4 regions of the Streptomyces sp. WI03-4A genome follow, and region 3 is predicted to be linked to each of the others. Evidence: riboswitches for the same ligand, from Rfam matches in the RefSeq annotation. Region 3 holds a riboswitch; each other region holds the start of a gene.
The links. A riboswitch is a leader RNA that binds a small molecule or an ion and turns the genes downstream of it on or off. The one in region 3 is predicted to bind cobalamin.
Positions count from the first base shown of each region.

Region 1: linked by a shared signal. The riboswitch ahead of PV343_RS31805 (cobalamin biosynthesis protein) and the one ahead of PV343_RS12665 (CbtB domain-containing protein) in region 3 are both predicted to bind cobalamin.
Region 2: linked by a shared signal. The riboswitch ahead of PV343_RS34080 (ribonucleoside-diphosphate reductase subunit alpha) and the one ahead of PV343_RS12665 (CbtB domain-containing protein) in region 3 are both predicted to bind cobalamin.
Region 4: linked by a shared signal. The riboswitch ahead of PV343_RS13825 (HoxN/HupN/NixA family nickel/cobalt transporter) and the one ahead of PV343_RS12665 (CbtB domain-containing protein) in region 3 are both predicted to bind cobalamin.

Region 1 is NZ_JARAUO010000041.1:57,913-61,111, reverse strand. It holds gene PV343_RS31810 (cobyric acid synthase) at 1-462, opposite strand, end outside; gene PV343_RS31805 (cobalamin biosynthesis protein) at 459-1,403, opposite strand; cobalamin riboswitch at 1,503-1,644, opposite strand; gene PV343_RS31800 (hypothetical protein) at 1,763-1,990, opposite strand; gene PV343_RS31795 (inorganic phosphate transporter) at 2,023-3,199, opposite strand, start outside.
Region 2 is NZ_JARAUO010000047.1:33,309-36,507, reverse strand. It holds gene PV343_RS34080 (ribonucleoside-diphosphate reductase subunit alpha) at 1-1,481, opposite strand, end outside; cobalamin riboswitch at 1,613-1,747, opposite strand; gene mctP (monocarboxylate uptake permease MctP) at 1,945-3,199, opposite strand, start outside.
Region 3 is NZ_JARAUO010000009.1:83,905-87,103, forward strand. It holds gene PV343_RS12650 (hypothetical protein) at 1-222, opposite strand, end outside; gene PV343_RS12655 (MerR family transcriptional regulator) at 386-796, shown strand; gene PV343_RS12660 (CbtA family protein) at 853-1,629, opposite strand; gene PV343_RS12665 (CbtB domain-containing protein) at 1,667-1,888, opposite strand; cobalamin riboswitch at 1,925-2,080, opposite strand; gene PV343_RS12670 (histidine phosphatase family protein) at 2,175-2,756, shown strand; gene PV343_RS12675 (hypothetical protein) at 2,796-3,199, opposite strand, start outside.
Region 4 is NZ_JARAUO010000010.1:106,711-109,909, forward strand. It holds gene PV343_RS13810 (hypothetical protein) at 1-120, shown strand, start outside; gene PV343_RS13815 (hypothetical protein) at 137-682, opposite strand; gene PV343_RS13820 (hypothetical protein) at 890-1,147, shown strand; cobalamin riboswitch at 1,233-1,421, shown strand; gene PV343_RS13825 (HoxN/HupN/NixA family nickel/cobalt transporter) at 1,448-2,569, shown strand; gene PV343_RS13830 (PQQ-dependent sugar dehydrogenase) at 2,778-3,199, opposite strand, start outside.

The DNA of each region.
Region 1 (3,199 bases), on a different contig from region 3:
CGCGATGCCCATGTTGACGATGTCGGTGCGCCGCAGGTTGATCTCGGCCGGGCTTCCCGCCCCCTCACAGATCACCGCGTCATACGTGCCCCGCAACTCGGCCAGGCAGTCCAGCACCGTGCCCAGCAGCCGCTGTTGACGGCCGCCGTGGTAGCCGCGCGCGCTCATCTCGCCCACCGGTCTGCCCAGCAGCACCACCTGGCTGCTCTGCTCCCCGCCCGGCTTGAGCAGCACGGGGTTCATCTGCGCGGTCGGCTCGATCCGGCACGCCTGGGCCTGCATGGCCTGCGCCCGCCCGATCTCCGCGCCCTCGCGCGTCACGAACGAGTTCAGCGACATGTTCTGCGCCTTGAACGGCGCCACCTTCACGCCCTGGCGCACCAGCCAGCGGCAGATCCCGGCCGTCACGACGCTCTTGCCGGCGTCGGAGGTGGTGCCGGCGACGAGGAGCCCACCGTTCACTTGCCACGTCCCTTCACGAGGAGGCGCGCCGCGGCCGTGACGCCGAGCGCGAGCAGGCCGACGCGGCGGGAGAGCCGTACGGCCCGGTCGATGTCCGTGACCCGGACGGCCCGCCCGGACGTCCCGTTCAGCACGGGCCGGTGCTCGACCCGGCCGGCGTAGGACAGCGTCCCGCCGAGGCGCACCCCCAGGGCGCCCGCGAACGACGCCTCCACCGGACCGGCGTTGGGGCTCGGGTGCCGGTGCGCGTCCGCCTTCCAGGCGCGCAGGGCGCCGCGCGGGTCGGGCCCGGCCGCCGCGGCGAGCACGGCGGTGAGCCGCGCGCCCGGCCAGCCGGCGACGTCGTCGAGGCGGGCGGAGGCCCAGCCGTAGCGCAGGTGGCGGGGCGACCTGTGCCCCACCATCGCGTCCAGGGTGTTGACGGCCCGGAAGCCGAGCAGCCCCGGCACGCCGGCTACGGCACCCCACACCAGGGCGCCGACGACGGCGTCGGAGGTGTTCTCGGCGACCGACTCGACCACGGCGCGGGCGATCCCGTCGGCGTCCAGCGCGTGCGGGTCGCGGCCGCACAGATGCGGCAGCCGCGCGCGGGCGGCCGGCACGTCGCCGGACTCCAGGGCGCGCCCGACGGCCCGGGCCTCCCGGGCGAGCGAAGTGCCCCCCACGACGGACCAGGTGGCGGCCGCGGTCAGCGCGAGGGTGGCGGCGGGGGAGCGGCGTACGGCGCGTTCGGCCAGCGCCCCGAGCGCGACAGCGGCTCCGGCGCACACGCCGGTGTGCAGCGCGCCCCACCCGCGGTGGTCGCGCCACAGCACCCGTTCCACGGCCCCGGCGGCCCGCCCGAACGCGGCGACCGGATGCCCCCGGCGCGGATCGCCGAGGAGCAGGTCGCCGAGGAGGCCGGCGGCGGCGCCGTACGCGTAGCAGCGATCGGCACCCATCGGGTCAGCCGGTCGTCAGGGCAGGCGGGGTCCGGTGGGTGAACGTCGGTCGGCAGCCGCGCATGGCGATATGTCCTCACTCAGGGTGTCCGCGCCCTGGTTCGACGAGACCGGCGGTGAGAGTTCCTGGCTCCCGGGGACACTTCCCCGGTGACAGTGGCGGGACCGCGCCGGATTCGCACCGGCTTCCTCTTCTGCCGCCGTACATGGCCTGGGCAGTCCACCACGCGCCCGGAAGGGCCGTCAACTTGCCTGTGACCTGCGGGGGAAGAGTGTGCTGAGGCCCACACCGATACGAGGCGGGCAGCCGGAAGGCCCCCCGCCGGAACTCTCCGGCGGGGGGCCTTCCGAACGGTGCGTCAGGGCTTGACGACGATCAGGTAGATGCCGTAGGCCACCGCGGCCGTGCACGCCGCGAAGCAGACGTACGCGCCGGTGGCGGCGAGCGCCGCCGAGCCGCCCTGCGCGGCGGCCTTCTCGCGCCGCGCCAGGCCGTTGATGCCGAGGGTGAACAGGGCCACCAGGCCCACCGCGAACGCGAGGCTGACGCCGAAGACGGAGCCGATGGCCGCCCAGTCGATCTTCATGGGTTGCTTCCTTCAGTACCGGGTGCTCGGGGTCAGACCGCTGCGGCCGGCGGGACCGCCGGGGTCGCGGGCTCGGTCGGGACCGGGGCCGGGATCGTGGCCGTGAGGTCCTCGGTGACGGTGCCGGTGGGCGGCGGGGTCACCATGGCGATCGCGGTGGTCACCACGCCGGGCGGCTCCTCGGCCGGGCCGGCGACGACGCTGGTGTGGTCCACGACCTCACGCCGGGAGTACTTCCAGATCGCGGCGCTGGCGGCGACCAGGAAGACGGCGACGACCGCGGTGCCCCAGTCACCCAGGTCCGTGACGGACTCGGCGAGCGCGCCGACGAGCGCGGCGGCCGGGAGGGTGAGCACCCAGGCGATGAGCATGCGCGTCGCGGTGGACCAGCGGACCACACCGCCCTTGCGGCCCAGACCCGTGCCCATGACCGAGCCGGAGACCACGTGGGTGGTGGAGAGGGAGAAGCCGAGGTGCGAGGAGGCCAGGATGGCGGTGGCCGCGCTGGTCTGGGCGGCGAAGCCCTGACGCGGCTCCAGGTCGGTCAGGCCGGTGCCCATGGTGCGGATGATGCGCCAGCCGCCGATGTAGGTGCCGAGCGCGATGGCCAGGCCCGCGGAGAGGATCACCCAGGTGGGAGGGTTGGAGCCCGGCGAGACGGCGCCGCCCGCGATCAGCGCCAGGGTGATGATGCCCATGGTCTTCTGCGCGTCGTTGGTGCCGTGCGCGAGGGAGACCAGACCGGCCGAGGCGATCTGGCCGGCGCGGTAGCCCTTGCGGGTGGCCTCGCCGTCCGCCTTGCTGCCGATGGCGTAGGAGAAGCGAGTGGAGAGCATGGCCGCCAGACCCGCCACCACCGGGGCGGCGACCGCCGGCAGCAGCACCTTGGTGACCAGCACGTCACCGTGGACCGCGCCGAAGCCGGCGGAGGCGACGGTGGCGCCGATCAGGCCGCCCATCAGGGCGTGCGAGGAGCTGGAGGGGAGCCCCACCAGCCAGGTCAGCAGGTTCCAGAGGATCGCGCCGACCAGGGCGGCGAAGATGACCTCGGGCCGGATGCCGGTCTCGTCCACGAGACCCTTGGAGATCGTGTTGGCGACCTCCACCGAGAGGAATGCGCCTACAAGGTTGAGCGCGGCGGACATGGCCACCGCGACCTTGGGCTTGAGCGCGCCGGTCGAGATGGTCGTGGCCATCGCGTTGGCGGTG
Region 2 (3,199 bases), on a different contig from region 3:
TGCTCGGTCGGGTAGAAGTTGATGTCGACGACGCGGTCGAGGAAGGTGACGGCCGTGCGGACCGTGGCGTCCAGGCGCTCCCAGTCGAGGTCCCCGTCGGTCACGAAGGCGCCGAGGTTGACCGACCCCAGGTTGCAGACCGCCGTCTCCCCGTCGTCGGTGACCTCCAGGATCTCGGTGCAGAGGTTGGAGGAGTGGACGACATGGCCCGGCTCCGCCGTCTGGTTCGCGGTGCGGTTGGCGGCGTCCTTGAAGGTCATCCAGCCGTTGCCGGTCTGCGCGAGGGTGCGCATCATGCGGCCGTACAGGTCGCGGGCCGGGATGGTCCGGCGGGCGAGCCCGTCCGCCTCCGCCTTGCGGTAGGCCGCGTCGAACTCCGCGCCCCACAGGTCCACCAGTTCGGGCACGTCCGCCGGGGAGAACAGTGACCACTGCTCGTCGGCGTTGACCCGGCGCATGAACTCGTCCGGGACCCAGTGCGCCAGGTTCAGGTTGTGCGTACGGCGGGCGTCCTCACCGGTGTTGTCGCGCAGCTCCAGGAACTCCTCGATGTCGGAGTGCCAGGTCTCCAGGTACACCGCGGCCGCGCCCTTGCGCCGTCCGCCCTGGTTCACGGCGGCCACCGAGGCGTCCAGGGTCTTCAGGAACGGCACGATGCCGTTGGAGTGCCCGTTGGTGCCGCGGATCAGCGAACCGCGGCTACGGATGCGGGAGTACGACAGGCCGATGCCGCCGGCGTGCTTCGAGAGCCGTGCCACCTGGTGGTAGCGGTCGTAGATGGAGTCCAGCTCGTCCAGGGGCGAGTCGAGCAGGTAGCAGGACGACATCTGCGGGTGCCGCGTGCCGGAGTTGAACAGCGTGGGGGAGGAGGGCAGGTAGTCGAGGCGGCTCATCAGCCGGTAGAGCGCGGCGACCTCGTCCAGCGAGCGGACCGTGTCGTCCTCGGCGAGGCCCGACGCCACCCGCAGCATGAAGTGCTGGGGCGTCTCGATCACCTTGCGGGTGATGGGGTGCCGGAGCAGGTAGCGGCTGTGCAGGGTGCGCAGGCCGAAATAGCCGAAGCGGTCGTCGGCCGCGGTGTCGACCAGCGCGTCCAGACGGTCGGCGTGCAGCCGGACGAACTCCGCGGTGCGGTCGGCGATCAGGCCCTCGCGGTGGCCCACGGCGACGGACCCGGTGAAGGAGGTGACGCCCTGCGAGGCGGCCTCGGCGCGCACCGAGACGGTCAGCAGCCGGGCGGCCAGCCGGGAGTAGGCGGGGTCCTCGGAGATGAGCCCGGCGGCCGCCTCCGTGGCCAGCTCGCGCAGCTCCGCCTCGTCGGCCCGTGCGGACCGGCCGCGCAGCGCAGCCGCGGCCACCCGGCCGGGGTCGGCGTCGGGGAGGTCGGCGGTCAGCTCGGTCAGGGTCCGCAGCAGCGCGGCACCGGGACCGTCGGTGTTCGGGTCGCTGACCGAAGCCGGATCGGCGGGCGCGATGGTCACGTGGGGCTCTCCCTCGCTCGGCACGGGGGCCTGGCGGAGGGCAGCGGGCGGCGACGGCACGAGCGCGCACGACGTCGCGTCCACCGGCCCACTCCACGAGGCCCGGACGTCTGGAGGCACCCGGACCGGACGGCCGGGCGCGCGCTGACGGCAGGTCCTCGGACTGGACAGGCGTGCGGATGCACGCAAGTACACCGTTGCGGGACAGTTCCGGATTCGCACCGGATTCCCCTGCGGCGACAGCGAGCATGAGCATACATCTAGTGCCGGGCTGTGGTGTCACCCCCAGATGTTGTGTCTGTCGCGGGGTGCGGTGGCTCCAGAGGGTCAGCTCACGGACCGCCAGAGTGACGAGCGTGCCGGCCCCGGCGGAGCGCCGGAGGACGGCCGGCGGACGCCCGGGGGCGACGCGGAGCGGGCCGCCGACATGCCGTCGGCGGCCCGCTCCCGGTGCGTGGTCGGGTCAGTGCCCGGCGCCCGCCGTGGCCGGCGGGAGCTCCACCTGGACCCCCGCGTCGCCCGCGTCCGCCGTGTAGTCCTCCGGCCGGGTCTCGTCGAGGCCCTCGGGGGCCTTCACGGCCTTCAGGACGAACGTGAGGACCACCGTGACCACCACGTTGAGGACGAACGCCGTGAGACCGATGTAGCCGATCTCGCCGATGCCCGGGATCTCCTTTGCGGAGCCGCCGAAGTGCTTCTGGGTCGGGGAGGCGACGCCGTAGGCGGCGAGCGTGCCGTAGACCATGCCGACCGCCCAGCCGGCGAGCAGCGCCCAGCGGTGGAACCAGCGGGTGAACAGACCGCCGACCAGGGCCGGGAAGGTCTGCAGGATCCAGATGCCGCCCAGCAGCTGGAAGTTGATGGCCACCGTCTTGTCCATCGTCAGGACGAAGACCAGCGCGCCCACCTTCACCAGCAGCGACACGACCTTGGAGACCTGGGCCTCCTGCTTGGGCGTGGCGTCCGGCTTGATGAAGTCCCTGTAGATGTTGCGCGTGAACAGGTTCGCCGCCGCGATGGACATGATGGCCGCCGGCACCAGGGCGCCGATGCCGATCGCCGCGAAGGCCACGCCCGCGAACCAGTCCGGGAACATGTCCTCGAAGAGCTGCGGGATCGCCAGCTGCCCGTTGGTCACCTTGACCCCGGCCGCGATCGCCATGAAGCCGAGCAGCGCGAGCAGGCCCAGCATCAGCGAGTACAGCGGCAGGATCGTGGTGTTGCGGCGGATCACCTCACGGCTCCTGGAGGACAGGGTCGCGGTGATCGAGTGCGGGTACATGAACAGCGCCAGGGCCGAGCCGAGCGCCAGCGTGGCGTAGGTCCACTGGCCGGCCTCCGGCGGCGTGAGCGCGCCGCGCGGCTTGCCGGTGGCCGGGTTGACCTGGCTGAACGCGTCGCCCGCCTTGGCGAAGACGTCGTCGAACCCGCCCAGCTTGATCGGGATGTAGATGATCGCCACCGCGATGACGATGTAGATCAGCGCGTCCTTCACGAACGCGATCAGGGCGGGGGCGCGCAGACCCGACGAGTAGGTGTACGCGGCCAGCACGCCGAAGGCGATGAGCAGCGGCAGGTCCTTCACGAACCAATTGGTGTTCTCGCCGCCACCGACCCCCATCACGTCCAGCACCGCCTGGATGCCGACGAGCTGGAGCGCGATGTACGGCATCGTCGCGAGGATGCCGGTGAGCGCCACGGCCAGCGACAGGCCCTTG
Region 3 (3,199 bases):
TTGGAGGCGGTCGGCCGCCGGCCGCGACGACACGGCCCGCTCCGACATGGCCGGAACGCGGTGACTCCCGTCGGCCGTGACGGCCATGTCCATGGCGCCATGGCAGCCGCCCACGGCAGTCGCGGGGGCGCCGTGCATCAGGAAGAGACCGAACAGGAGCGTGGACACGGCCCACAACCGGGCGACGCCCGGGCGTGCGGGTGCGCTGCCACGCGTCGTCACACGTCCTCCCTTCCCTGCGATCCCCCATGGGACAGGCGCCGCGAGCGCCCACCCAGACCATACCCCCTACCCGGTAGGGGTACGGACGCGGGTGCTGGAACGCCTATGCGACGGCTTTTGCGGTTCACTGGTCATGGCCGCCAGACTGCGACTTAATGTCGGCATGAAGTCAACCGACGCCGAAGACGAGTTGAGCATCGGGGAGCTCGCCGGCCGCTACGGCCTGGCCGCACATGTGCTGCGGCACTGGGAGGCGAGAGGACTGCTGGCGCCGGCCCGTGACGGCGCGGGGCGGCGGCGCTTCACGGTCGCCGATGTCACCCGGGTCGCCGTCATCCTGAGGGCCAAGGAAGCCGGTCTGCCGCTGGAGACCATCCGCTCCCTGACCTCCACCGGTGATCCGGCGGCCCGGCACGCGACGCTGAAGCAGGAGGCGGACGCGCTGCGGCAGCGGATCGCCGCGGCGCAGGCGTCCCTCGAACTCATCGAGTGCGCGCTGCGCTGCGACCACGACGACTTCACCCAGTGCCCGCACTACCGGCAGACGATCACCGAACGCGTCGGCGGCGACTGAGCCGTACGGAAGGGCCCCGGCCGTCGCGCCGGCCGGGGCCCTTCCGTACGGCGTCCTCAGCGGGGAACCGGTGTCGCTCCCGCCTCGGCGGCCGCGGACGGGCGTGCGCCCGCCTGCCGGGCGGCCTTCGGGACGAGTACCCGCTCGGCCAGCGGCCCGAAGACGAGCCCGAAGGCCGTCCACAGGGTCAACTGGATGGTCAGGGCCGCCAGGCGGAACTGCCAGAGCAGGGTGGCCGAGAAGTCCTTGGGGACCTCGTTGACGGTGGGCAGGAACGCGTACGCCGACCCGACGGCCAGGACGAAGAACGCCCCCGCGGCCATCGTCGCGTTCCAGTTGCCCAGGCGCGGTGCGAGACGCTTGCCGAGGATCACGGTGGCGATCGCCAGCAGCACGCTGAGCAGCATCATGAGGAAGTACAGGGTGGTGCGCTTCCCGATGGTGTCGGGGTCGCCCACGGACGGCGGGTTGGCCGGGTACTTCAGGAACGGCACGACATAGACCGTGAGCAGACCGGCCGCCGCCAGGAGCAGCGCGCTCGCGCGCGGCCCGAAGCGGCCGATGCGGCCCAGCGCGAAGCAGAACGCGAGGGCGGCGATGCCGCCGAACGCGACCCCGTAGACGAGGACGCCGGTGGCCAGACCACCGGTGGACTGCATCGTGCGACTCACGGCTTCCATGCCGTGTTCGTGGGAGTGCGCCTCTTCGTAGGCGATGGCCGAGTCGACGCGCGGCTCGCCGAGGAAGTAGGCGACGACGAGGGCGAGCAGGCCCGCGGCGAGTCCCGCGAGCATGCCACGCACCAATAGATTTCGGACAGTTGCCGAGTTCATGGACGGTCCTTGACCTGGGTACCGGTACCGGGCGCCGTCAGTGGCAGGGGAAGCCGAGCAGGTGACGGGCGTCGTGCACCCACTCGTGGACGTCCGTGCCGGACATCACGGAGGTGGCGCCCTGCTCGGCGCCGACGAAGTAGAGCAGGACGAGCATGAGGATGCCGAAGAAGACCGCCCAGGGGGCGATCGCGCCGATCGGCAGCTTGGCGGGGGTGGCGGTGGGGGCTGTGGTCGGCTGGGCGACGGACTGCGCCATGGCAGAACCTCCTGGGGAACTCGCGTCCCGTCTCGGTGGTGCACAGGACAACGGGGCGGGTCTGACTTCCCCGGCCCGTACCGCGAGCGGCGTGGGCGAGGCATACAGTGGCGCGACCGTGCCGGATTCCCACCGGCTTCCGCGTTCCGTCGTCTATTTCGCCGAGAAGGTACCGCGAAGCGGAGGCACGGCCAAGAGCGCACGGGGGGCTCGCAGGCGCTCCCCGGGCCGCCCTTGCCCTCCGATTCCCTGTGATTGCAGGGCCGTCGACCGCGAAAGTGAGCACGTGACCAGCCGAGTGATCTTGATCTCACCAGCGATGAGCGCGGCGCTGCGCGAGGCACGCTTCGACGACGGCTGCCCTCTGGAGGACGGCGCCGCGGCCCGGGCGCGCTCCGCCGCGGGCCTGCTCCCGCGGGCCGGGCGGGCGTTGACGGCTCCCGGTGTGCGGTGTCGGCAGACCGCCTCGGCGCTCGGTCTCGACGCGTCCGAGGCGCCCGGTCTGGCCGGTCTGGACGTGGGCCGCTGGCGGGGCCGGACGCTCGCCGAGGTGAGCGCCGCCGAGCCGGAGGCGGTGGCCGGGTGGCTGTCCGACCCGGCGGCGGCCCCGCACGGCGGGGAGTCGGTGCGGGAGTTCTGCGGGCGGATCGCGAACTGGCTCGCGGAGGACGGGGTGTTCTCCGGCCGTACCGTCGCGGTGGTCGAGCCGGACGTCGTACGCGCCGTGACGGTACGGGCGCTGGGAGCGCCCGAGGCGGCCTTCTGGCGGATCGACGTACCGCCGTTGCGCGCCGTCGAGTTCAGTGGCCGCGCGGGCCGCTGGAACCTGACTCCCGGCCGGCCCCTCGACCGGTCCCCCGACCACTGAGCGAGCGCGAACGGCGAACGGCCGCCTGACCGGGCCGCCTCAGCTGCCGCCCACGCCCAGCGCGGCCAGCAGGACGAGTACCAGGCTCGCCGCGCCCAGCAGGCCGTGGGCGGCCACCACGGGGACGGGCAGGTGCCGTTCCGCAGGGGTGGTCTCCTCCCGTGCGTCCCCGACGGCTGCCGAGGCGGGCGCGGCGGTGCGGTGGACCGGCACCCAGCGGGCGAACATCGCGAAGCCGAGCAGGGCGACGGCGACGAGGACGCAGAAAGACGTCCAGGCGAGTGCCGGCCGGTCGGCGGCGAGGTAGACGATCCAGACGATCAGCCCGGCCGCCGCGAGCAGGAAGTGCCCGAAGACGAGGGGGGCCGGGAAGCGGGTCGTGCCGGTCCGCTGCTGCCGCAGGCCGCCGCGGGAGATCCAGCGGGCCAGGAGCACGAATCCGC
Region 4 (3,199 bases), on a different contig from region 3:
GCCGGCAGTCCCCTCTCTCAGGCGCTGCGGCGGCTGGGCGTGGTCGCGAGCGCCGGAGAGGACGAGTTCTCGGCCGTGGGGCTGGGCCGGCACCGACACCGTGACGCGTGGACCGGCTGACACGGCGCCTCCCGGCTCAGGACCTCGTGCGTCCGATGGTCATCGACCAGCGGACCGTGGAGGAGGCCCGCACGGAGGCGGTGCCGCTGCGGGCCGTTCCGGTGACGCGTACCTGGTGGTAGACGGTGTCGGCCCGGTCGGCGGGGCATCGCAGCGGGAAGGCGACGTGCACGGGGCGCACCGTGACCTCGACCCGGCCCTGGCCCTGGCAGCGGACGGCGAGGATCAGGGTGTCCCCCTTCCTGCCCCCGGCGAAGGCGAAGCTCGCGCTGCCGGTGATCGGCTCCTGGCGGCCGGCGAGGATCTCGTTCGAGTCCAGTTCCGGTGCCCGGTGGAACAGGGGGTGGGCGGCCGATGTGCCCTCGGGGGCCGTGGTCGCAGGGACGGTGGCCGCCGAGTCCGTGCCCGCCGTGGTCGTGCCCGCCGCGCCCGCTGCCGGGCTCGGCGTGGACGGGCCGGTGGGGCGCGGTGGCTTCCCGGTGGCGGTGGCGTGGTCCGTGGCGCAACCGGTGAGCAGCGCGGTGCACGCGAGGCCCAGTGCGGCGAGGGTGCGGAGGGTCATGTCTGCTTCCCCGTTCTTCTGTGGTCGCCCGGATCATGTCAGCGGCACGGGGCGGAGCCGGGGGCTCCGGCGCGACTTCTGAGGAAGACGAGAGGTTCGAGGTGCTCGAGGTACACGACGGCGCGGCGGGGACCACCTGGGTCATGCGGGATGCCTGCGGTGCCGTGAGCGATCGCTGGGCTGCGTCGGGGGGACGACATGGGTCGGATGGTGCTGAGCAATGCGGGGGTCGGCCTCTTCTCCGCTCTGCCGGGCTTCCTGGGCAGCGTGCTGTTCGGAGACGTGCCGTGGGGGGAGGCGCTGCGGTTCGCGGCCTGGTGGGCCGTCGCGGCCACCGTCATCGGAACGGCCTCGGACCGGCGGCGGGCGCGTGGGGGGCGCACGCTCACCAGGGTGGTCCTCGACCGGTGGCGCGCCCGTCGGGGGAATCGGCGCCAGGCGCCGGGCGGGGTCAGCGGGGACTGAGGCGGGGCGAGGCCGCGGGCCGGCTCGCGCTCACTTCCCGTTCCGGCAGGTGACGGGCCGCCTTGCCGCGGGTGTGGGCGTCCTTCTAGGGTGAACGGGCCGTGGTGTTCGGGAAGACCGGTGACCGCCCTCAGGGGCGCAGTCCGGAGCGGCCCTCGCCACTGTGATCGGGAAGTTCCCGCCCCCTGGACGCCACTGGCCGCACGGCCGGGAAGGCAGGGGCGGGCGCGTCGACCCGTCAGCCAGGAGACCGGCCACGGCATCACGAAGCTGATCCACGAGGTGCTGGAGCGTGACCGTATGACCGTGCCCACAGGCGTGCCCGAGGGCGGGCCCCGGCCCGCCGCCACCCCGACCTTCCGGTGGCGCCGCGAGGACACCGTCCGGACGGCCGGCCTCCTCGCCGTGATCGTCGCCCTGCACGTGGTCGCGTTCGGGATCCTGTTCCTGCTCGTGATTCCGCGTCACTACGAGGTCGGCACCAAGGCGTTCGGGATCGGACTGGGCGTCACCGCGTACACGCTCGGCATGCGGCACGCCTTCGACGCGGACCATATAGCCGCGATCGACAACACCACCCGCAAGCTGATGGCCGACGGCAAGCGGCCGGTGTCGGTCGGCTTCTGGTTCGCGCTCGGCCACTCCAGCGTGGTGGTCCTCATGGCCGCGCTGGTCGCGGGCGGCGCCAAGCTCGCCGGCACCCTGATGAACGACGGCTCCCGGACCCACCAGGTCCTCGGCACCGTGGGCACGACGGTCTCCGGCTCCTTCCTGTACCTGATCGCCGCGCTCAACCTCGTGGCCCTGGTGGGCATCCTGCGGGTCTTCAGGGCGATGCGGTCCGGGCACTACGACGAGGCGGCGCTGGAGGCCCACCTCGACTCGCGGGGTTTCATGAACCGGCTGCTCGGCCGGCTCACCCGGTCCATCCGCCGGCCCGGCCAGATGTTCCCGCTCGGCTTCCTCTTCGGCATCGGCTTCGACACGACGACGGAGGTCCTGCTCCTCGCCCTGGCCGGCAACGGGGCCGCCGCCGGGCTGCCGTGGTACGCGGTGCTGTGCCTGCCGTTGCTGTTCGCGGCCGGCATGAGCCTGTTCGACACCCTCGACGGGACGTTCATGAACTTCGCGTACCAGTGGGCGTTCTCCAACCCGGTGCGCAAGGTCTTCTACAACCTCACCATCACCGGCCTGTCCATCGCGGTCGCCTTCTTCGTCGGCACCATCGAGCTGGTCGGCGTCCTGCACGACAAGCTCGGCCTGGACGACGGGGTCACCGGCTGGATAGCGGGGTTGGACCTGGACAACGTCGGCTACGTCATCGTCGGCCTGTTCGTGGTCGTCTGGGCCGTGGCCGTCGGCTACTGGCGGCTGGCCAAGGTCGAGGAGCGCTGGACGGCTCGCGCCGCCGACACCGGCTGACGTCCCCGTACCCCTCCAACACCTCCGCCCGTCAACACCCGTGCCCGCCAACACCCATGCCCGTACGCGCCCGCACCCCTACCCGCCCACACCCGTACAGGCCGAGCCCCGGGCCGGCGTGCGCGTCCGGCCCGGGGCCTGCCCTCCGGCGCGGCCGAAGGAGGCGCGGGGGAGGGGCGGGGAGGGGGAGGGGACAGGGGGAGACGGCTCAGCGGATGTCGATCTTGTAGATGCTGTCCTGGGCAGGGCCCTTGCTGGTCCCCAGCCACAATTGGTTCGCGCCCGGCACCTTGGCCAGTGCCCGGAGGCGGCCGTAGGCGCCGCTGTAGTAGGACGTCGCCGTCCCGACCGCCTGGCCGGTGGCGTCGATCGGCAGCCGCCACAGCCGCGCGCCGCGCAGCGTGGAGACGTAGATGACGTCGTTGACGATCGCGACCTGCGAGGGGACGCCTCCCGCCTCCGGCTTCCAGACCGACTTGGGGTTCTTCATGCCCGCGTGGGAGCAGGCGCCCTCGCAGGCCGGCCAGCCGTAGTTGCCGCCCTTCTCGACGAGGTTCAGCTCGTCCCACTTGGCGCCGCCGATCTCGCTCTCCCACAGCCGGCCCCGGGAGTCCCACGCGAGGCCCTCCG